Regions from separate parts of the Bradyrhizobium sp. WSM1253 genome, predicted to be linked through region 2. Evidence: predicted binding sites of a transcription regulator. Region 2 holds the regulator's gene; each other region holds the start of a gene.
What was found. Region 2 encodes LexA, which represses DNA repair genes until DNA is damaged. Its sites were predicted from a motif close to TGTTCNNNNTGTGTTCNG; they were not measured.

Region 1 (5,344 bases), 110 kb from region 2:
GCGCCCGAGAAGTAGGTCTCGCCGCCGAGGCTGCGAAAGAGGTACTCGCCCTTGACCGACCACTGCGGAGCGAAGAACGCTTCGACGCCCGCACCGACGGTCCAGCCGGAGTGCCACTTGCTGTCGGAAGCGGTCACGCCGAGCGCGCTGATGCTGAGCTTGTTGTCGATCCAGGCGTAACCACCGGTGCCGTAGAACAGGACGTTGTTGACGGCGTAGCCGATGCGGCCGCGCACGGTGCCCATCGCATCGGTCTTCGAGCTGAGGGTGGTGCTGACGAGGCCGAAGCCGGGGACGGCAACGGGGCCGGTGACCGACGCGCTGACGTCAGCCCAGGAACCATCGGCCTCGATGCCGAACACGACATTGCCGGTCTGCCAGTTGTAGCCGGCAGTACCGCCGACGAAGCCGCCCTTCATCTTCGGGTCGGTCGAGGAATTTTCCCAGGCGCCGCCACCGACGATACCGAGGTAGAAGCCGGTCCAGTTGTAGACCGAAGCCATGGCCACCGGAGCCTTGGTGTAGGGGCGCGCCGCCAGATCAGCGGCCGAAGCCGGGGCAGCGAGTGCGAACAAACAGGCCGAAGCCAACCAAATCTTTTTCATCTTCAGTAATCCCAGTCCCAGTTTCTGTTGTCCCTCCCTGTTCCGGAAGAGCATCGGACGCCGTGGTCCAACTGATATCGTCCATACACCGGTGAAGCCGCAAGTTGTGTCACTGAAAAGCAACAGCGATCGGAAAACGGAACGGCTATTGACCTATTGATATCGCAGAACCGCACAGCAAAAGGCCGGCACGAGGCCGGCCTCCGAAGTGCTCTATTCCAGCGCGATCAGTACTTTGCGATGACCGGACCGCCCCAGCGATAGTTCAAGCGGACGAGGCCCATGTCGACGTCCTGGCGAATCCGGTCGCTGCCGAAAACCGCACCCGCGGGCGTTGTGAAGCCGATCGTGCGATCGCCAAGGAAGATGTGGTCGTATTCAAAGCCCAGCGACCAGTTGGGAGCGAAGCCGAACTCCAGACCGGCCCCGACCGTGCCACCCCAGCGAGTCTCCCGCGCCGAGGCCAGCAGCGCGCCCGCGCCGGGCGTGCCCGCCGCAGCGTAGATGTCGTATTTGTCGCCGACGACGGCGGCGCCGCCCTTCACGTAAAGCAGCACGTTGTTCCAGGCGTAACCGATCTGACCGGTGATGAGCCCGAAAGAGTCGATGCGGGAACGGTTGCGATCACCCGTGACCAGGGCGGTGCCGGGGAAAAGTGTGCTCACGTTGTCGCCCCGGAAGTCGGCCCAGTTGCCTTGGCCTTCGAGGCCGAACACCCAATTGGTGGACTGCCAGCGATAGCCGATCTGGCCACCGACCGTGCCGCCGACCGCGTTATGGCAGCCTTCCCCGACCAAAACGCCGGTCGCGGGCGTGACGAAGTCCCAGCACGTGTGGCTCGAGCCACCGCCGCCGTTGATGCCGATGTAGAAGCCGCTCCAATCGTAGATGGTGGCAATCGCCGGCGCCGGAGCCTTGGTGTAGGGACGCGCGGCAAGATCCGCCGCGCTCGCGGGAGCCGACAGGCCCATCGCCACTGCACTGATTGCACCAATAAGAAGCTTATTCATTGCCAGTCTCCCCAGGTTCGTCCGCTTCTTTCTTCCCCGAAGCGGTTGATCAGGCACGAGGGCCCATATGATTTAAGTCCGAGGAAACCGTAGCTCTGCGGAGCGGCAAAGTCCGTCTCCGAAATGCAACAAGAACGGGGCCGTGCGAGGACCCACAACTTGCTGAATGTTAAGTTCTTTCCTTCGCTTTTGGGAACCTACAAAGGTTCCAATCGACGCGTGCCTTCCCGCAGTACATTGGCCGATCGACGCCACATATTCGATGCGGAAGTTCGCCAAGAACAAATCTGGAACATGCCGGAGGTCGATGCTATATGTGGGGATAACCGGAGGGGCGACGGACTGATCGTCGTCCGCAAGCGTTCGGCGAGCGTATAGGGTCGCCTCAACAGGCACGGTGGAGCGCGGGGAGCGGACCGGCCTTCTTGAATTCAGTGGCATTCGGAGCGGAGAGCGGAGATGGCGGGAAGCGTCAACAAGGTCATTCTGGTTGGAAATCTCGGCAAGGATCCTGAAATCCGCCGCACCCAGGACGGGCGGCCGATCGCCAATCTGAGCGTCGCCACCTCGGAGACCTGGCGCGACAAGGCGACCGGCGAGCGCAAGGAAAAGACCGAGTGGCACCGCGTCGTGATCTTCAATGAAGGGCTCTGCAAGGTCGCCGAACAGTATCTGAAGAAGGGCGCCAAGATTTACGTCGAGGGTGCGCTCCAGACCCGCAAATGGACCGACCAGAGCGGTGTTGAAAAGTACTCGACCGAAGTCGTGCTGCAGGGCTTCAACTCCACCCTGACGATGCTGGACGGCCGTAGTGGCGGCGGGGGAGGCGGCAGCTTCGGCGACGAGCCGGGCGGCGATTTCGGCTCCTCCGGTCCGGTCAGCAGCGCGCCGCGGCGACCCGTTGCCGCCGGCGGCGGTGGCCGCAACAGCGACATGGACGACGACATCCCGTTCTGAGCGATTCCGTTCTGAGAACGAGGCATATCGATGCGGAGGCGCCGGCCGCGTGGGCGGCGCTTCTCATCTCGTGTCAAAAAATCCCACTAATCGGCAGGACGGGCTCGGGATTTCCGGGCCCGCTTCATGTTTGGGGTGAGCTCGGATTGCGGCTTGGCAAACGCGCTGACGGGGCAAGCTCGCCGGTCGGTTTTCCACGTGTTACCGGCGATTTTGCAAGGCCGATGCGGGGGCTGCCCGAGGCACCGCTCGCAAGGGCTTAAGTTGTTGGAAAAATAGGCGGAAAAAGCGCTTCCCAGATCCCCGCGAGGGTGGTTATCAGAGGCTCGATGCGCTATATGATTCCCAGATAAAACCTCATCGGATTTCCCCTTGGCTGACGACGACGACAAGCCCGGCGACCAGCCGGCGCAACCCTCGGATATTCGCCCCGTCTCCATCTTCGAGGAGATGAAGAAGTCCTATCTCGACTACGCCATGAGCGTGATTGTGGCGCGTGCGCTGCCTGACGCCCGGGACGGCCTGAAGCCGGTGCATCGGCGCATCCTGTACTCGATGAACGAGCAGGGGCACACGCCGGACAAGAAGTACGTCAAGTCCGCCCGCGTGGTCGGTGACGTCATCGGTAAATATCATCCGCATGGCGACCAGTCGATCTACGACGCCATGGTCCGGATGGCGCAGGACTTCTCCATGCGCGTGCCGCTGATCGACGGTCAGGGCAATTTCGGCTCGGTCGACGGCGATCCTCCGGCTGCCTATCGTTATACTGAAGCCCGATTGACGAAGGTGGCGCTGGCTCTGCTGGCCGACATCGACAAGGACACGGTCGACTTCCAGCCGAACTACGACAACAACGAGACCGAACCGTCGGTCTTGCCGGCCAAGTTCCCGAACCTGCTCGTCAACGGCGCCGGCGGCATCGCAGTCGGCATGGCGACCAACATCCCGCCGCACAATCTCGGCGAAGTCATCGACGCCTGCGTCGCGCTGATCGACAACCCCGCGCTCACCATCGACGAGCTCATCAACATCGTGCCGGGACCGGATTTCCCGACCGGCGGCGTCATCCTCGGACGGCAGGGCATCCGCGCCGCCTATCACCTCGGGCGCGGCTCGGTCATGATGCGCGGCAAGGTCGCGATCGAGACCATCCGCAAGGAGCGCGAGGCGATCATCATCAGCGAGATTCCCTACCAGGTGAACAAGGCGACGATGGTCGAGCGCATCGCCGAGCTGGTCAAGGAAAAGAAGATCGAAGGCATCGGCGACCTGCGCGACGAATCGGATCGCGACGGCTACCGCGTCGTCATCGAACTGAAGCGCGACGCCGTGCCGGATGTGGTGCTGAATCAGCTCTACAGGTTCACGCCGCTGCAGACGAGCTTCGGCGTCAACATGGTGGCGCTCGACAGCGGCCGTCCGCGGATCATGCATCTGAAGGACCTGCTGGCGATCTTCGTCGACTTCCGCGAGCGCGTCGTCACGCGGCGCACCAAGTTCCTGCTCGCCAAGGCCCGTGATCGCGCCCATATCCTGGTCGGTCTGGCGATCGCGGTCGCCAATATCGACGAGATGATCCGCGTCATCCGGACCTCGCCCGACCCGACCACCGCCCGCGACACCCTGATGTCGCGCGACTGGCCGGCCCGGGACGTCGAGGACATGCTGACGCTGATCGACGATCCGCGCCACCGCATCAGCGAGAACGGTACGATCCGGCTGTCGATGGAGCAGGCGAGGGCCATTCTCGATTTGCGCCTGCAACGCCTCACCGCACTCGGCCGTGACGAAATCCGCGAGGAACTCGACAAGCTCGCCGGCGAAATCGCCGACTATCTCGACATCCTGCGCTCGCGCGACCGCGTGCTTGAAATCATCAAGTCCGAGCTCGCCGAGGTGAAGGCCGAGTTCGCGACCCCGCGCCGCACCGTCATCATCGAGCAGGAAGGCGAGGTCGAGGACGAGGACCTGATCCAGCGCGAGGACATGGTCGTCACCGTCTCGCACGCCGGCTACGTCAAGCGCGTGCCGCTGTCGGCCTACCGTGCCCAGCGCCGCGGCGGCAAGGGCCGCGCCGGCATGCAGACCCGCGACGAGGATTTTGTCAGCCGGCTGTTCGTGGCGTCCACGCATACTCCGATGCTGTTCTTCTCCTCGCGCGGCCAGGTCTACAAGATCAAGGTCTGGCGCCTGCCGATGGCCGCGCCGAACGCGCGCGGCAAGGCGCTGATCAACATCCTGCCGCTGGAGCAGGGCGAGCGCATCACCACCATCATGCCGCTGCCGGAGGACGAGTCCACCTGGGGCAATCTCGACGTGATGTTCGCCACGACAGGCGGCAACGTCCGGCGCAACAAGCTGTCCGACTTCGTCGACGTCCGCCGCTCCGGCATCATCGCGATGAAGCTCGACGACAACGAAGCTATCGTCGACGTGCAGATCTGCACCGAGCACGACGACGTGCTTTTGACCGGCGCCGGCGGCCAGTGCATCCGCTTCCCCGTGACCGACGTGCGCGTGTTCACCGGGCGCACCTCGATGGGCGTGCGCGGCATTGCGCTTGCCGAGGGCGACAAGGTGATTTCGCTAGCGATCCTGCGCCACGTCGAGACGACGTCCGACGAGCGCTCGGCGTATCTGAAGATGCGTCGTGCGGTTGCCGGCGAAGCTGCGGCCGAGGAGCCGGCGGCGGACGCCGAGGCCGAGGAGACCTCCGGCAGCTTCCAGCTGGCTCAGGAGCGCTATGTCGAAATGTCGGCGGCCGAGCAG
Region 2 (5,344 bases):
CAAGGCGATCGCGGCGGGTGCCGACCTGGTCGGCATCGGCCGGCTACAATGCTGGGCGCTGGCGGCGGCCGGCGAATCCGGCGTGGCGCGCATGCTGGAGCTGCTCGAGGACGAAGTGCTGCGCTGCCTCGGCCTCTTGGGTGCGACGTCGTTCGCCGAGCTCGACAAATCCTGCCTGCACCAAGCGACCGCAACCAACGCGCCGAGTGTGTTCAGCGCGTTTCCGCTGTTCGACCACGAGCCATATCGATACTGAGTGAAAGGATGCAGGTGACATCGCTCTCTCCCGGCAGCGCGGATGCGCTCCTGTTCGATCTCGGCCGCGTGGTGCTCGATATCGATTTCTCCAGGGCAATCGCCTGCTGGGCGGGACATGCCGGCTGCAAGCCCGAAGCCATCGTCGCGCGCTATGTGCGGGACAGCGAAGCCTATCGGTTGCACGAGATGGGGAAGATCAGCGATGAGGATTATTTCGCCTCATTGCGAGCCTCGCTCGGAATCGGCATTTCGGACGCGCAGTTCCTGGAAGGCTGGAACGCGATCTTCGCCGGCGAAATGCCTGACATCGCCGAGCTGCTGCCGCGGGCAGCGAAGCAGATGCCGCTCTACGCTTTCTCCAACACCAACCGGCCGCACGTGGACCATTTCTCGAGGGAATATGCCGACCTCCTCGGCCACTTCCGAGAGCTGTATTTGTCGTCCAGCATCGGCTTGCGCAAACCGGATGCGGAGGCCTTCGACCACGTCGTTGCGGCGATCGGCGTGCCCGCCGGGCGCATCGTGTTCTTCGATGATCTTGCCGAAAACATCGAGGGAGCGCGGGCGCGCGGCTTGACGGCGGTGCATGTGACCTCGCCGCGTGACGTCGGGAACGCATTGAAGGCATTGGGCATTTGACGAGGAGTCGGTGTCGCGAAACCCACGGCGGCACCGCCCGCCGGGACCAATTTTGAGAAATTGAGGAACCCGATCACTTTGTGCATTTTTGTGCAGAGTTCCGGGAACGGAATACCGCCTTCCGGACTCTTAGAGTCCGTTGGGACTTCTACGGACGGATGCATCATCGTGCTGGGCAAAACCTACCTCACCAAGCAGGCCTCTCTTCTTCTTGAATTCGCCAGGACAACTTCAGATTCGGACCTTTCCGCCAAGCTTGTGAGCAAGGCCGCCGACCTGAAATCCCAGGCCGATCCGCTGCCCGACAAAGACCAGGGAGCCAAGGCGCCCGACGTAACTCCCGGGCAGGCAGGGAGCTGATCGATGCAGCCCGGGGCGCTCGTCGTTCTCGCCTTGCCGTGATTTTCCTTGCCGTGATTTTCCTTGCCGTGATTTTCGTCGCTTCCATGGCCGCTCTCCTGCCGATTTGTCAGGTTCTTCGCATCATGCCGCGACGCGCTTGATCCTGCCTTCCGGAACAATGTGAAGCGGCGGGATGACTGTGCCCGCTCAGCCGTTTTTGCCTCTGCGCCCGCGCTCGGCTAGAAGACGTGCGGAACATTCGCCCGAACGTGCCGAGCAGGAGTTTTCGCCGTGGCCTTGATGCCGGTTTCCGACGCGCTTGCCGCGGTGCTGGCGGGTGCAGAGCCGCTGCCGGAAGAAATGATTTCCCTCGACGAGGCCCATCATCGCGTGCTCGCGCGTGACCTCGCGGCGCGGCGCACGCAGCCGCCGCAGGCGATGTCGGCGATGGACGGCTACGCGGTGCGCGCGGCCGATGCCGCGACGATCGATTCGGAGCTCACCGTGGTCGGCGAAGTCGCGGCGGGCCGACCGTTCGCCGGGACGATCGGCGCCGGCGAGGCCGTACGGATCTTCACCGGCGGCGTCGTTCCCGGTGGCGCGGACGCCGTCGTGATCCAGGAGGACACGGTCGCCGCCGGCAAGCGGATCATGATCAAGGAAGCCGCGATCGCCGGTCGGCACATCCGCCCCGCCGGCGTCGATTTCCGCGAGGGTGACGTGCTCCTGCGCAAGGGAAGCCGTGTCACCGAGCGCGACCTCGCGCTCGCTGCCGGGATGAATTATCCGCACCTTGTCGTTTTCAGGCGTCCAAAGGTCGCGATTCTCGCCACCGGCGACGAGCTGGTGATGCCAGGCACCACGCCAGGCCACGGCCAGATCATCTATTCCAACGGCTACGCCCTGCACGCGCTCGCCCGCAGCGAAGGCGCCGAGACGATCGACCTCGGTATTGCCGCCGACACGCTGGAGGCGACCACCGCCGGCATCCGCCGCGCCCGCGAGAGCGGCGCCGACATCCTGATCACGACCGGCGGCGCATCGGTCGGCGACCACGATCTGGTCCAGCAGGCACTGCGGGACGAAGGCATCGCGATGGCGTTCTGGAAGATCGCGATGCGGCCAGGCAAGCCGATGATGCACGGGCGACTCGGCGCAATGGGTGTGATCGGCCTGCCGGGCAATCCCGTGTCGTCCTACGTGTGCGCTTTCCTGTTCATGGTGCCGCTGATTCGCGCCCTGTCGGGCCGTTCAGTGATTCACCATCGCCGCGAACGCGCCGTGCTCGGCCGCGGCGTCGGCGCCAACGACCAGCGCGAGGACTATCTGCGCGCGCATCTGGAGGAGCGTGACGATGGCACACGCGTCGTTCTTCCCGTCAATCATCAGGACTCTTCGCTGCTTGCGAATCTCGCTGCAGCACAGGTACTTCTCGTGCGCGCACCATTCGCGCCGAAGGCCGAAGCCGGCACGGCTTGCGAAGTGTTGCGGCTCCCCGTCTGAGCACCCCCGCAACGCGCGTTCCGCGAAGTTTGCTCTGTTCACGGTAAATTAAGCAGTTGCGGAACATGTATCGAACATATAGTGTCCGTTCATGATTTGTTTCGAGCATGTAGCGGCTTATTGCCGAATTCTGCGTCTCGGAATCGGACGACATCAACCGGGGGACTTTGGTCGAGATGTTAACGCGCAAACAATACGAGCTTCTGCGGTTCATCAGTGAACGTCTGAAGGAAAGCGGCGTGCCGCCCTCCTTCGACGAGATGAAGGATGCGCTCGATCTGCGCTCGAAGTCGGGCATCCATCGCCTGATCACGGCGCTCGAGGAGCGTGGCTTCATCCGACGCCTGCCCAACCGCGCCCGTGCGATTGAAGTCATCAAGCTGCCGGAGCTCCAGGCAGCCGCCGGCAGCCGCCGCGGCTTCACCCCCAGCGTCATCGAGGGCAATCTCGGCAAGGTGCGTGCGGGCTCCAGCCTGCCCGCGGACGAGGGCGAACGCCCCGTGGCGGTACCGGTGATGGGCCGCATCGCGGCCGGCACGCCGATCGAGGCGTTGCAGACACGCAGCCACACCATCAGCGTACCGCCCGACATGCTCGGCTCGGGCGAACATTACGCGCTGGAAGTGCGCGGTGATTCCATGGTTGATGCCGGCATCCTTGACGGCGACATGGCGCTGATTCAGCGCAACGAGAGCGCCGATACCGGCGACATCGTGGTGGCGCTGATCGACGACGAGGAAGCGACGCTGAAGCGCTTCCGCCGTCGCGGCGCCTCGATCGCGCTCGAGCCCGCCAACGCTGCCTATGAGGTCCGCATCCTGCCGCCCAATCGGGTGAAGATTCAGGGCAAGCTGATCGGGCTTTACCGGAAGTACTGATACCGGACGTACTTGATACCTGGAGAAGTTGGCGCCTCGCGCGCTTCCGATCGGCATCGCCGGTCAGAGATTGGAGCGGATCATCGTCCGCTCCGGCTGGATAGTCTTTCTGGTTCTGCACAGACTATCGGCCCCTCCTCCGGCGCTGGCTACTCGCGACGCCCAAGAAGCAGCACCGAAACAGCACCGCTTCGCGGCTCGAGTGTGCGAGGAAACAGCGACCAGCGATCGAGGTCGTTGCACCAGCCGGCAATATTCGCGCATGCGCCTCCCGAATGCATCGCAACTCTCTTTGTTCCTATTGAATTCGGGAAAGATAATGTGATCGCGGCTTGCGGAAACCAGCCGCAGATTTGCCCACAACCGAGCAGAGCTTTCGTGCTTCAACTCTGATAGAGGCCTGCGCCTCGATAAGAGACGCGGGTTGCTATCCCAGCATGAGGAGCACCCGATGTGTGACTACAGCCTGCATGCCGTCGCGTCGCGCCCCGCCGAAGTCGGCGAGACGATCGTCACGACAAATTTCCGCGGCACCTCGACGCGCGGCTTCGCCTCCGCAGCCGATCCGTCTGTTGCCGTCTGCCTGCTGCCGGGAACGGAGCTCGCCTTCGCAGACGACGTCCGCTACGACAATCGCTGGATCTGGACGCGGACCATCAATTCCCGCGTGGGCAAGTTCGGCAAGATCGATCCGCACGTTCCCGACCGCCATCATGACGCGATCGAATTCCCCGACGGCAAATTTGTGCTGGTGACGCAGCTCGTCGAAGGCCAGCGCGCGACCGTGCTGCAACTGCCTGTGACCCAGTCGGTCATCGAGCGCGAGCACAAGGCGCAGATCATCGCCGACAGGCAGCCGACCGTCACGCACCTGCCGATCGGCTGAAACAGCCGCCCCTCCGGCTACGAGGTCGGAGGTCAGGATTGAATTGCCATCGCCGACCGTGGCCGGCGAGATGGTGTGGTTTGCGCCAGCGAATCCGAGCGGACGCACCGACCCGCTGCGTTGCTCCGCACCATCAGATCAATCGTCGGCCTGCAAGTCGGTCTCCGCCGGCGTTGCGTCCTTGATGCGGGGCGCGGTCGCCTTCGGCGCAAGGCTGCCGTCGAAATCACCCTCGCCGGCGCCGGCCGGCAACCAGGGGCGGCTCGTGCCTCTCGCCCTCACCGCCTGAACCACAAATCCGTCACCACGCTGCGTCAGCGCCAGTGCGCTCTGGCTGGCGAGCCGCTGCCGATCGACCACCATCGCCGCGCAATCGGGCGGCGCGGGACGTGTCGTCACCACCAGGGCGGCCCGATTGCAATCGTCCGCGAGAGCATCGACGCGCAATGCCAGCGCGACCAGCCTCCCGTCGGCCAGTGGCGTCACGCAGCCGGATTCGTCACAGGACACGCCATCAGCCAGCGAGGCTCCGCCGGCATCGCGCGGATCGGCGTCGGCAGCGAGCCATTCTTTGAGCAGAAAGCTGTCCTTGTTGGTCCTGATCAGGTGCAGATATCCGTCCCTGCCCCGCACGGCGACGCTCGCGCCATCCCCGGCGATCAGGATGTCAGGCTGCCGCGCCGACAGTCCCCAGAGGATCGCTGCCAGCAGCACCAGGGCGCCGGACCAGCGCAGCGGCGTCCGCAACAAGCCCAGCACGATGATTCCGAGGCTCGCCGCGATCAGCGGCCCGATCCCGAACGCCGCGATGCGGCCGACGGCGCCCGGCAATGCCGCG
Region 3 (5,344 bases), 7.3 Mb from region 2:
GGCGCGGGCGACCCGCGCCGCATGGATGATCAAGGAGCCAATGATGAAGCTTTTCCGTATGGCCGCGGTGCTGGCTGTTCTGGCGGGACCGACCGTGCTGGCGGGACCGGTCTATGCGCAAATGCCCAATCTCAATTTGCTGCAGGAGGGGCCTGGCAAGACCCCCGAGGAGAAGGCCGCGGAAGCCGAGCGCGACAAGGCCTACAAGGAAACGCTGAAGAAGATTCCGGATTCCAAGGCTTCCAACGATCCCTGGGGCGGCATGCGCTCCGATCCGCCGAAGCAGGCGGCGGCGCCAAAGGCGTCGGCCGCGACCGGTGCGCCGAAGAAGAAGTCCGGCACGTCTGCCAATTGACCATCTGCCCGATCGGAGGCGGTTGATGCCTCCGGCCGGGACTCCTCTTCGGTCGGCCTGCTTCCTACATTGCGCGAGAGCGTATTGCGTAAAGGAGGCGGAACATGGCCGATCGTCCGCGGGATCTCGCCGAGCGGATGGCGCGCCGGCGCACGATCGGCGGCAAGCCCGGCGCGACGGCCGGCGACGGCTATCTGCGCGAGACCTTCACGCTGCCGCGCGCGGCGGCGCGGGAGAGGGCGCAGGCCTTCTTCGCCCGCTACCCCAAGGCCGGCTATATGAGCGCGGTCGAGACTTGGCGCGAGCTGCCCGGCGGCGACATCGAATTCACCATGCGACGGCTGCCCAGCGCGGATTAGGGCCGGCCCCTATTCGAAGGTCTCGGATGTGATGCGGATCCGGAACACGGGCTCCTTGGCCTCGTCCAGCAGCTCCATGTTCCATTCGGAATTTTCCTGGAGCTTGCGGGCGATGCCGGCGGCCATGTCGGCGCAGACGTTGGTCATCTCCTTCCAGGCCAAATCGCGATCGGCAAATTCCGACGCCTGGTCGGCGCAGCCGGAATAGCGGCCGTTCCGGATGCGAAAGAAGTAGAGCGGCATGGTTCGTACCGATCGCGCCTGATGGCTCCGTCCCCACGGCCAAATTCGCGGGCAGTCCAATCCCAAACCATCGGCAGATCAATTCCGGGCGGCTACGGAATAGCCCCATGGACGCGGCTGCGCCCCTGCAAGCCATGCTGCCGACGATCTCGGTCCGGCCGCTCAGGTCGCGTTGCGCCCGATCGCCTTCAGCTCCCGATCGATGCGCAGCTGCACCCGCCGGATCGCCAACAGATCGATCTTGGTCTCGGTCCTGCCGGTCTTGATCTGCTCGCCGATCCGGAACTGCCACTGCCAGATGCCGGGAAGTGCCGTCTTGGCGACGGTGAACTCGATGCCCCTGTGATTCATGGCCTTCTCCCACGATTCACTCCCAACCCTGAGAACATGCCGGGCGGCATAATATTCCAGGGAAAGCCAAATCTGTCGGTAAGCCCCGGATAGCGCATGGCTATCCCGCAAACGCACGCGCTGCCGCCCAGCGGCGGCGCGAGGCCTCTCCGTGGTTCTCCGGCCAAGAACAGAGTTCCTGGGATGGGTCAGGGCGCCTTCCCGAACGCGGCGGCATGTGCCTTGCTTGGCCCGATGACGGTCAGCAACATGGGCGCGTCATGCCGGGCATTCCCCGCCGCTATTCTCATTTCGTGTTCGGAATCATCCAGTCCGGACTGACCTCGCTGATCGCCGCGGGCATCGCCAGCCTTCCCGCAGGGAACGCGCTGGACTTCCTGGCGCACTGGCTGGTGTCGTGGCTGATCGCATGGGCGGCGATGCTGCCGATCGTGCTGCTCGCAGCGCCGGCGATCCGCGCCTTCTCGCTGCGCCTGACGCAGGAGGAGGGCGGCTCGCAAACCGGCCGGCCGGCATGAAAATCAGCATGAAAAAACCCCGCTTGGGAGAGCCAAGCGGGGAGAAGGTTATTGGAGGCTGAGGTGCTGGGCTGCAACACCATAGCCAGGCGACTCTAGCCGGCTCAGCTTACGACAGCCTGACAAGGCCCGGCGATGACAGCGAAAGCCGGAGCTCGGGGGCCGCAGACTGGCCCCGCACCGGTCCCAATTTCGACATCCGTTCGCACAACTCAGGACACAACCGCAGGCGAGATTTCGCAGCGACGGTGCTGCCATGGGGGAAACGTGGCGCACCGGCAACGGGGTGGCATCATGGACAACGTAGAGCGGTCATTCGCCGCCGCGACGGCGGCTGGCTTCGTAGTGCTGGTGATCGGCATCGGATTGCTGGTTCTGCTGTAGGCGGGGTTGGGTGCCGGGAGACGGCTCCGGGGTGGAAAGGCCCATGCGCGCCTTTCAAAAACGCGAAAACAACCCCATGCACAGTAGCCCGCCCACAAATTCCGTCGTGCCATCAATGGCTTACTGGTAGTATTTAGATACCATATGGGCACGGACTCGCCTCCATGGCCGTCCGAATCCCGATTCCCGTGCCGATTCCCTGAGATCAAAGGGCGCTGCTCCGGGATCGTCGCCAGCGCGTTGCCGCTGGCAAACACCGACGCCTGCCGAGTCGGCAAGCGGGTCTCGGTCAGCTCCTAAGCGCTCGTCCTCGCGGCCTAATGAACCTTGATCGCGTCCAGCGGCAAATGGAGCTCGGCGGCGCGCTCTTCGCGATCCTTCTTGCGGAACTCATTCTCCTTGCGCTCGAACTTGATCATCTCCTCCCGCGCCGCCTCCAGCAGCGGATTGCGCCGGTTCGTACCGTGATGCGTGTTGTTCGTCATGACTGAGGTCCCCAGAGTTGCGGTCCCGTCCAAGAGTCCGATGCAAGACTCCCATGCAAGAGTCCCATCCCAGAGAAGGCCGCAGACCGCGAAAAGGTTCGGTGCCGCAGGATTACGGAATTCTGACGGCGCGCAGGGCATCCGTCTTTGATGCGCGTCAGGCCAGCACCAAAATCCGCAAAAGAACATATTGCGAACCTAGAACAAATAGGGTACATTGATTTTATCGCCGCGCCGCCCCGCCAGCCGTTTGTCCCTCTAGCGAATCCTCGCCATAAGGAGCACGACCCAATGTCCACCACTGCCCTGCGTATCGTCGAAGGATCTTCCATGGACAAGAGTAAAGCTCTGGCCGCCGCGCTCTCCCAGATCGAGCGGCAGTTCGGCAAGGGCTCGGTGATGAAGCTCGGCAAGAACGACCGCTCGATGGATGTCGAGGCGGTCTCTTCGGGCTCGTTGGGGCTCGATATCGCGCTCGGGATCGGGGGCCTGCCGAAGGGGCGCGTCGTGGAGATCTACGGGCCGGAATCCTCGGGCAAGACCACGCTGGCGCTGCACACGGTGGCGGAAGGGCAGAAGAAGGGCGGCATCTGCGCCTTCATCGACGCCGAGCACGCGCTCGACCCGGTCTATGCGCGCAAGCTGGGTGTCAATATCGACGAGCTCCTGATCTCGCAGCCGGACACCGGCGAGCAGGCGCTGGAAATCTGCGACACGCTGGTGCGCTCCGGCGCGGTCGACGTGCTGGTGATCGATTCGGTCGCGGCCCTGGTGCCGAAGGCCGAGCTCGAGGGCGAGATGGGCGATGCTCTGCCGGGTCTGCAGGCTCGTCTGATGAGCCAGGCGCTGCGCAAGCTGACGGCGTCCATCAACAAGTCCAATACCATGGTGATCTTCATCAACCAGATCCGCATGAAGATCGGTGTGATGTACGGCTCGCCGGAAACCACCACCGGCGGCAACGCCCTGAAATTCTATGCCTCGGTTCGCCTCGACATCCGCCGCATCGGCGCGATCAAGGAGCGCGACGAAGTGGTCGGCAACACCACCCGCGTCAAGGTCGTCAAGAACAAGCTGGCGCCGCCGTTCAAGCAGGTCGAGTTCGACATCATGTACGGCGAGGGCGTTTCCAAGATGGGCGAGATCCTCGATCTCGGCGTCAAGGCCGGCATCGTCGAGAAATCCGGCGCATGGTTCTCCTATGACAGCCAGCGTCTTGGCCAGGGTCGCGAGAATTCGAAGGCGTTTCTGAAGGCCAACCCCGACATCACCGCCAAGATCGAGACCTCGATCCGCCAGAACTCCGGCCTGATCGCCGAACAGATTCTCGCCGGCAGCCCCGAGCGTGACGCCGACGGCGAGGAGCCGGGCGACGAGTAAGCTTCAACAGTAAAGTTTTTCGCGAGGAGCGGGCGCTGAGGACGTTGAGTTGCCGACGTCTTCGGCGCCTGTTTCGTTTGGGTTTGGTCGTGCTCGGGGGGCGCGATGAAGCGTCTGATCTTGACCAGTTCGTCCGGAAGCGAGCTCGCACGATCGGGGTTGGCGGAGCTTGTCATCTCATCCTCGTTTCACTTTGAGTGGGGACCTCTGCCCTCGCCCGAGAAGCTCGTAGCCTATTTCGCGGCGCGTTCGGCGAATCTCGGGCCCGGTGATCATTGGTCTGATTGGGCCATCCGGTGGCCCAAGAGCATCAAGGACCGCAAAGACTTGTCCCTTGCGGACTTCTGCGAGCAATATGACGTGGTTGAACTTTGGTTCGATCCAGCTCCCCGGGATCAATTGCAGCTCGTCTGCCTGCTGGACCACCTCAGCTCCTGCTCCTCGCTGGTGCCAAAGCTTAGACTTCGACTCGTCTCATCCGAGCTGACGACAGCACACGGTGAGGATCTCGCTGCATCCGAGCCGCACATTCATGTCGTGCCTATTAGGGCCCAGGAATTCGAGACTGCCCGGTTGGCGTGGTCGGCCTACCGCGCGATGACCCCTGAGGCGTGCGTCGATCTCCTTCACCAGGATCTCAGTGCATTGCTGATGCTGCGCCCGGCCTTGCTCGATCTCTTGGCAGAACTCCCGTCGCCTTCGACCGGACTCGGTGCGACCGAGATGCGGTTCTTGGAGATGCTTGCCAGAGGGTTTGCGAACACGGGTTCGTTGTTTCACCTGCGCTCGCATCGGCGCACGTTCGTGTTTGGAGAGACTGAGTTGGGTCGGTTGCTCGACGGGCTCGCGCTCGGCCCCAGGCCCGCAGTGGCCGGATTGGACGACGAACTGCGGACAATCGATCGCGAGAATCACAGGGATCGCCACGCCGCATATGTACGCAGCCGACTGTCACTGACGGAGTTCGGGGAGGCTGTCCTGGCCCACCAGGAGGATTTCAGTCGCCACACTCCGATCGACCGCTGGTGGGGCGGCACGCATCTGACCAATGATCGGCTGTGGCGTTACGGCCATGTTTGACGAAACCTTGAGGCTGCGAGCATGACACGGCTCGTTATCACGACTGACTCGTCCATCGCCGGCGCCATTCAACGGGCGGGCTTTGCCGACCTCGTGATTGCGATCGAGCGCCGAATGGTCTGGGGACCGTGGGCCTTAGATAAATAAAATCGTCTGCCGTAGGCTGTAGGATGGGTAGAGCGAAGCGAA
Region 4 (5,344 bases), 5.2 Mb from region 2:
GGCTGACGGCAAGCCAACTCGTGGCGCCATCGCGCAACGCTCGCAAGCACACCCGTCGTCCTGGCGAAAGCCAGGACCCATAACCACCGAAGTCAGTTGTTGTGCATCCTCGTGCCACAGCGTGCTTCGATACGCTGACCGACGCCCCCAGTGTGTAATTGCGCACAAGGCCGGCACGACGCGGACGCAAAGGAGTACCCCATGACGCTCACCACCAGCCGCTTCATCGCCCACGACCAGGACCGCGGCATCGTCCAGTTCTCGATGCAGGACGGCAGTAAGGAGATCGCCTGCGCGATCTCGACCTCCGCCATGGACGACCTCGAGCGCGGCCCGCGCGCCAGGCCCAGCGAGCGCGAAGAGCAGTTCACGCGCCTGCGCGAACGCATCGAAGCCTGCACCGGACGCAAATATCAGGCTACGGAGTTCGAAGGCACGCCGCCGGGGATCGTGCTGCGGAGCATTGATTTTCGGGGGTAGGGGGCTGCTCTCAGCAAGGTATCTCGCTCGACATTCTTTGGAGCCTGCCAACGCGACGCCGGCGCGTTGCACGAAATGGCGATCACCAATCTGAGGGAACGAGTGCCTTGCCGCGCCATTCCTCTGTAAGGGAGACGTTTGGGATGCCGCCCCAAACGCCTTCGTCGGCGTGGTCGAGGACGATGATTTGAAGCCGTCCACCTGCGGCCTCGACCTCTCGTCCCAAAAGAGCAAACACCTTGCGGACTGCTAGAACGTCCTGATCGCGCAGCGCGAACGCTTCAGTCGCGTCATCGCTTGCGGCCCGCTTCGGAAAATAAACTTGGCTAGGTTGATCATAGATCAACAGAGCAGGTACGAAATGTTGAGGCTCAGCGAGAAAGAATTTTTGCAACGCGAGCGTCAAGCTGACGTGATACGCGAGCCAATTCGCCCCACTGCCGATTTCCCAAAGATAGTCATCTCTGCTGCCGCGAACTACCTTTACCGTAAGGTCGTCGATTATGAGCCTCACGGGAGCATCCGGCCACTCGGCATCTAGCTGCGGCACCAGTTGAGTGGTCATGCTCTCAATTCGGGTGAGCGCGTTATTTAGTTTGCGGCGGATCTCTGCGTCAGAGACTGTCTTCTGAAGGGTTTCAATTTGCCTTCGAAGTCCTTCGATCTCCATGCGTAGGTCGGATGATTGGTCAGCCCGGTCATACAATTGCAACGCCTGTTCGAGGCGACCTAGAAAGCGTTCGACTCGGTCGAAATGATCGGCGACCTCGCGTGCGGCTTCAGAATCTCTCTCCAAGTTACCAATTTCGCCTCGAACCTCGTTCAGTCGACTAGACGGAGATAAGTTCAAGGCCAACTTCATCGCTTTTGTTCAAAGAAATAATCTTCCCGGTTTGCTCACATCCCTATCTTCAAAGCCAGAAGAAGAGCAGGTCGCAGCAATTCTCGTCAAACGACCAACCTTCATCCGCCCATTCCTTTGCCATTCCGATGGCTGAATGACAAAGAGCGTCGACTAGCTCGGCGACCACGGTTGTCTTAATGAGCGCGCGTACATCATCCAGCAGTTCTAGCGAAACCTGAGCTCCACTAGGGCAGGTTAAGAGATGATAGCAGAGACGGACCTGTTGCAGGGAAAAGCCCAGGTATGGTCCGGGTGCAGCATGTTTTACGGCTTTTACAGCAACGTTCATTCCCGCCCCTGACGACTAGCCACAATGAGCCGAGCCGATTTCCCTTCTTATTCTTGCACGCCTCGGTTGATGATCAATAAGGCTAAAGCATAGGCTGCGAATCGATGAGAGGGGAGTCCCCGTGTTCCGAGGCCATAGCCTTGATGCACAAGAAAAAACGGCCGGATCTTCCGATCCGGCCGTTACGCAAAACTTGATCCAGCTAAGCCTACGCCTCGCGACGCAAGCCCTCGCCCAATTCGAAAATTCTTAGCTCGCCTTCTTCTCTGGCGCAGGGGCCGGGCCGATCTTCTTCTGGATGGCGCGCTTCAGCTCGAGGGCGCGCGGCGACAGCACGGCGGCTTTGGCCTTGAGCAGGAAGGGATCGAGGCCGCCATTGTGGTCGACGCTCTTGATCGCGTTGGTGGAGACGCGCAGGCGCACGTTGCGGCCCAGCGCTTCGCTGATGAAGGTCACGTTGACCAGGTTCGGCAGGAAGCGGCGCTTGGTCTTGATGTTGGAGTGGCTGACCGTGTGGCCGACCTGGGGGCCCTTGGCCGTCAATTCGCAGCGGCGAGACATGGCAAAATCCTCAATCTTTCCCAACGATGTGCGGCCGCCATTCGGGGCGCCACGGGCAAATTCTCTGTCCTTGCAGGGAGCGGGCGGACGTATAGGGGGGAAGCGGCGGGACGTCAAGGTTTTGGGGCGGGTTTCGTGCTCCAAGGTAGCTGTCATCGCCCGGCTCGACCGGGCGATCCAGTACGCCGAGACGGTACGGCTGACCAGAGGGGCCGCGGCGTACTGGATGCCCCGGTCAAGCCGGGGCATGACAGCGGTGGAGGTGGCGGGGTGAGGTGCGCGGTTCTGACCCGCCCCGATCACCAAAACGGCAATGATTATCGCGCCTTACCATCACATAAAGGGCGTATTCGCGCCCGAAGAGTCCAGTGGAGTTCCGGACGCGGAGTGGCCCGGACACATTGCTTGGCGCGGGTTTTGGCTTAAGTAACAACCGTTCGCGCCCCGATTGGATTGTTTCGTGCTCACAACGTCTCATCTTGCGCCAAGCCTGCGCCCAAATGAGCTGCGCTCAGCGGAGCGGCGCGCAAGGAATCCACGCGCAAGTCATCCGCGCTCTGCCGGCCGCTGGGTCATGGCGGCCCTTGGCGGGCTGGTTTTGGCGTGGGCGGCGGAGCCCGCGGCGGCGCAAGGCAAGCTCGAGGCGCAATACGAGGCGACGCTGTCGGGCATTCCCGTAGGCCGAGGCGCCTGGAACATCGACATCCAGGACGATGTGTTCGCGGCCGCGGCCTCCGGCGGTACCTCGGGGCTCTTGAAATCGTTCGCGGGCGGGTCGGGCACCGGCGCCTCGCAGGGCCGCGTCGTCAACGGCGCGCTGGTGGCGACCGGCTACCAGGCCTCCACCACCACCTCGAAGAAGACCGAAGAGATCCGCATCACGCTCGACAAGGGCAATGTGAAGGATTTTGCCATCCTGCCGGAGCCGCCGGTCGATCCCGACCGCATCGTCGTCATCGACGCGCATCGCCGCGGCGTCTGGGATCCGATGACGGCCTCGCTGGTGCGCGTAGCAGGCAGCGGCGACGTGCTGTCGGCGGACGCCTGCCACGGCAGCGCCGCCGTGTTCGACGGCCGCATGCGCTACGAGCTCAAGCTCGATTTCAAGCGCATGGAGAGCGTGAAGGCGGAGAAGGGCTATCACGGCCAGGTCGTGGTCTGCTCGCTGTATTTCGTGCCCATCGCCGGCTACATCCCCGACCGTCCCGTGATCAAATATCTCGCCGCCCAGCGCAACATCGAGGTCGCGTTCGCGCCGATCGCGGGAACGCGCATCCTGGTCCCGTTCTGGCTGAAAGTGCCGACCCCGCTCGGGCCGGCCATGCTGGAAGCCACCAGCTTCATCACCACGGCCCAGCCGCCCAGGATCGCGAAGACGCAGTAGAGGGGCGTCCCGTGCTGAATCTCCCTTTTTGGTGAAAATAAACGCAAGCGATTTCAATGGCATCCCTACTGTGCATGGGGTTGTTTTCGCACTTTTTGTTTGGGAGGGCTCCAGGGCCGGGAATCCATTTGACTCCTCCCCGATTCTGATTCGACTCCGCGCCGTCCCCAGCTTTAACGAATCCGCCACCGAAACGTCGCTTGTGCGGCGGGCCAAAACTCCATCTAGTGCGAACCCAATAAGCCTCCCGCGACATCTTGCGAGAACGGAACAGGACTCAAGGGGGAGTCAGCGATTCGGCCGCGATTCGTTCTCAACTCGTTCCGAAGCTTAAAGCCAACGGGAAAAGCGTCGCAAAGTGAGACAGTTGCGCGGGATTTGGGAAGGGGCGCCGCATTCTCCGCCGTCATGCCCCGGCTTGACCGGGGCATCCAGTACGCCGCGCCCTCTCGGTTTGATCTGCGCCGCCTCTGGAATACTGGATCGCCCGGTCGAGCCGGGCGAGGACAGCAGTGTGTGAGGCGAGCCCTTCGCGCCACCGCCCCAAAACAGCACTGACATTCGCCCCAATCGCCATTACCTAATCCCCCAGATGCCTTTTTCCTCCTCCCCCTTCGCTTCCGAGCGGCTTCCCGGCGCCGGCGTCACTGCGGTGCTCGGTCCCACCAACACCGGCAAGACCCATCTCGCCATCGAGCGGATGCTCGCGCATCCCTCCGGCATGATCGGGCTGCCGCTGCGCCTGCTGGCGCGCGAGGTCTACAACAAGATCGCAGCAAGGGTCGGCCCCGACGCCGTCGCGCTCGTGACCGGCGAGGAGAAGATCAAGCCGAAAGCGCCGCGCTATTGGGTCTCGACCGTCGAGGCGATGCCGCGGGATCTCGACGTCTCGTTCCTCGCCGTCGACGAGGTGCAGATCGCCTCCGATCTGGAGCGCGGCCACGTCTTCACCGATCGCATCCTCAACCGGCGTGGCCGCGACGAGACGCTGCTGCTCGGCGCAGCGACGATGCGGCCCATTATCGAGCGGCTGCTGCCGGGCGTCTCCATGATCACGCGGCCGCGTCTGTCGCAGCTGGAATTCGCCGGCGACCGCAAGATCACGCGGCAGCCGCGCCGCACCGCCATCGTCGCCTTCTCGGCTGACGAGGTCTACGCCATCGCCGAGCTGATCCGCCGCCAGCATGGCGGTGCCGCCGTGGTGCTGGGCTCGCTGTCGCCGCGCACCCGAAACGCGCAGGTTGCGATGTTCCAGAACGGCGAGGTCGATTACCTCGTCGCCACCGACGCCGTCGGCATGGGCCTCAATCTCGACGTCGACCACGTCGCCTTTGCCTCCGACCGCAAGTTCGACGGCTACCAGTTCCGCCGCCTGACGCCGTCCGAATTCGGCCAGATCGCCGGCCGCGCCGGCCGCGCCACCCGCAACGGCACCTTCGGCACCACCGGCCGCTGCGCACCGTTCGAGCCCGAGCTCGTCAATGCGCTGCAGAACCACACCTTCGACCCCGTGAAGGTTTTGCAATGGCGCAATTCGAAGCTGGATTTCGCTTCCCTCGGCGCGCTCCAGGTCTCGCTGAACCTAGCCCCCGGCCATGAGGCGCTGACCCGCGCGCCGATCGCCGAGGACATGCGCGTGCTCGACCACGCCGCCCGCGACGCCGAGGTGCGCGATGTCGCGCATGGCAAGGATGCGGTGGAACGGCTGTGGGAGGCCTGCCAAATC

Region 1: a site for LexA is predicted at 1,893-1,910, ahead of BRA1253DRAFT_RS02500 (single-stranded DNA-binding protein). Genes of this name have one in related genera too.
Region 3: a site for LexA is predicted at 2,895-2,912, ahead of recA (recombinase RecA). Genes of this name have one in related genera too.
Region 4: a site for LexA is predicted at 3,927-3,944, ahead of BRA1253DRAFT_RS25965 (helicase-related protein). Genes of this name have one in related genera too.

The regions. Positions count from the first base shown of each region.
Region 1 covers NZ_JH600073.1:137,510-142,853, forward strand. The annotation lists gene BRA1253DRAFT_RS02490 (outer membrane protein) at 1-605, opposite strand, end outside; gene BRA1253DRAFT_RS02495 (outer membrane protein) at 833-1,615, opposite strand; gene BRA1253DRAFT_RS02500 (single-stranded DNA-binding protein) at 2,075-2,572, shown strand; gene gyrA (DNA gyrase subunit A) at 2,945-5,344, shown strand, end outside.
Region 2 covers NZ_JH600073.1:26,133-31,476, reverse strand. The annotation lists gene BRA1253DRAFT_RS02005 (alpha-hydroxy acid oxidase) at 1-256, shown strand, start outside; gene BRA1253DRAFT_RS02000 (HAD family phosphatase) at 265-897, shown strand; gene BRA1253DRAFT_RS01995 (hypothetical protein) at 1,066-1,257, shown strand; gene glp (gephyrin-like molybdotransferase Glp) at 1,531-2,742, shown strand; gene lexA (transcriptional repressor LexA) at 2,919-3,620, shown strand; gene BRA1253DRAFT_RS01980 (hypothetical protein) at 4,072-4,506, shown strand; partial or broken gene BRA1253DRAFT_RS01975 (ComEC/Rec2 family competence protein) at 4,645-5,344, opposite strand, start outside.
Region 3 covers NZ_JH600073.1:7,334,169-7,339,512, forward strand. The annotation lists gene BRA1253DRAFT_RS35385 (hypothetical protein) at 44-355, shown strand; gene BRA1253DRAFT_RS35390 (hypothetical protein) at 460-714, shown strand; gene BRA1253DRAFT_RS35395 (hypothetical protein) at 724-957, opposite strand; gene BRA1253DRAFT_RS35400 (hypothetical protein) at 1,120-1,308, opposite strand; gene BRA1253DRAFT_RS35405 (DUF2798 domain-containing protein) at 1,569-1,826, shown strand; gene BRA1253DRAFT_RS43075 (hypothetical protein) at 2,528-2,695, opposite strand; gene recA (recombinase RecA) at 2,987-4,075, shown strand; gene BRA1253DRAFT_RS35415 (hypothetical protein) at 4,181-5,155, shown strand.
Region 4 covers NZ_JH600073.1:5,193,329-5,198,672, forward strand. The annotation lists gene BRA1253DRAFT_RS25935 (hypothetical protein) at 1-6, shown strand, start outside; gene BRA1253DRAFT_RS25940 (DUF1488 family protein) at 202-480, shown strand; gene BRA1253DRAFT_RS25945 (DUF3732 domain-containing protein) at 563-1,342, opposite strand; gene BRA1253DRAFT_RS43730 (hypothetical protein) at 1,392-1,673, opposite strand; gene rpmB (50S ribosomal protein L28) at 1,923-2,234, opposite strand; gene BRA1253DRAFT_RS25960 (DUF3108 domain-containing protein) at 2,809-3,618, shown strand; gene BRA1253DRAFT_RS25965 (helicase-related protein) at 4,211-5,344, shown strand, end outside.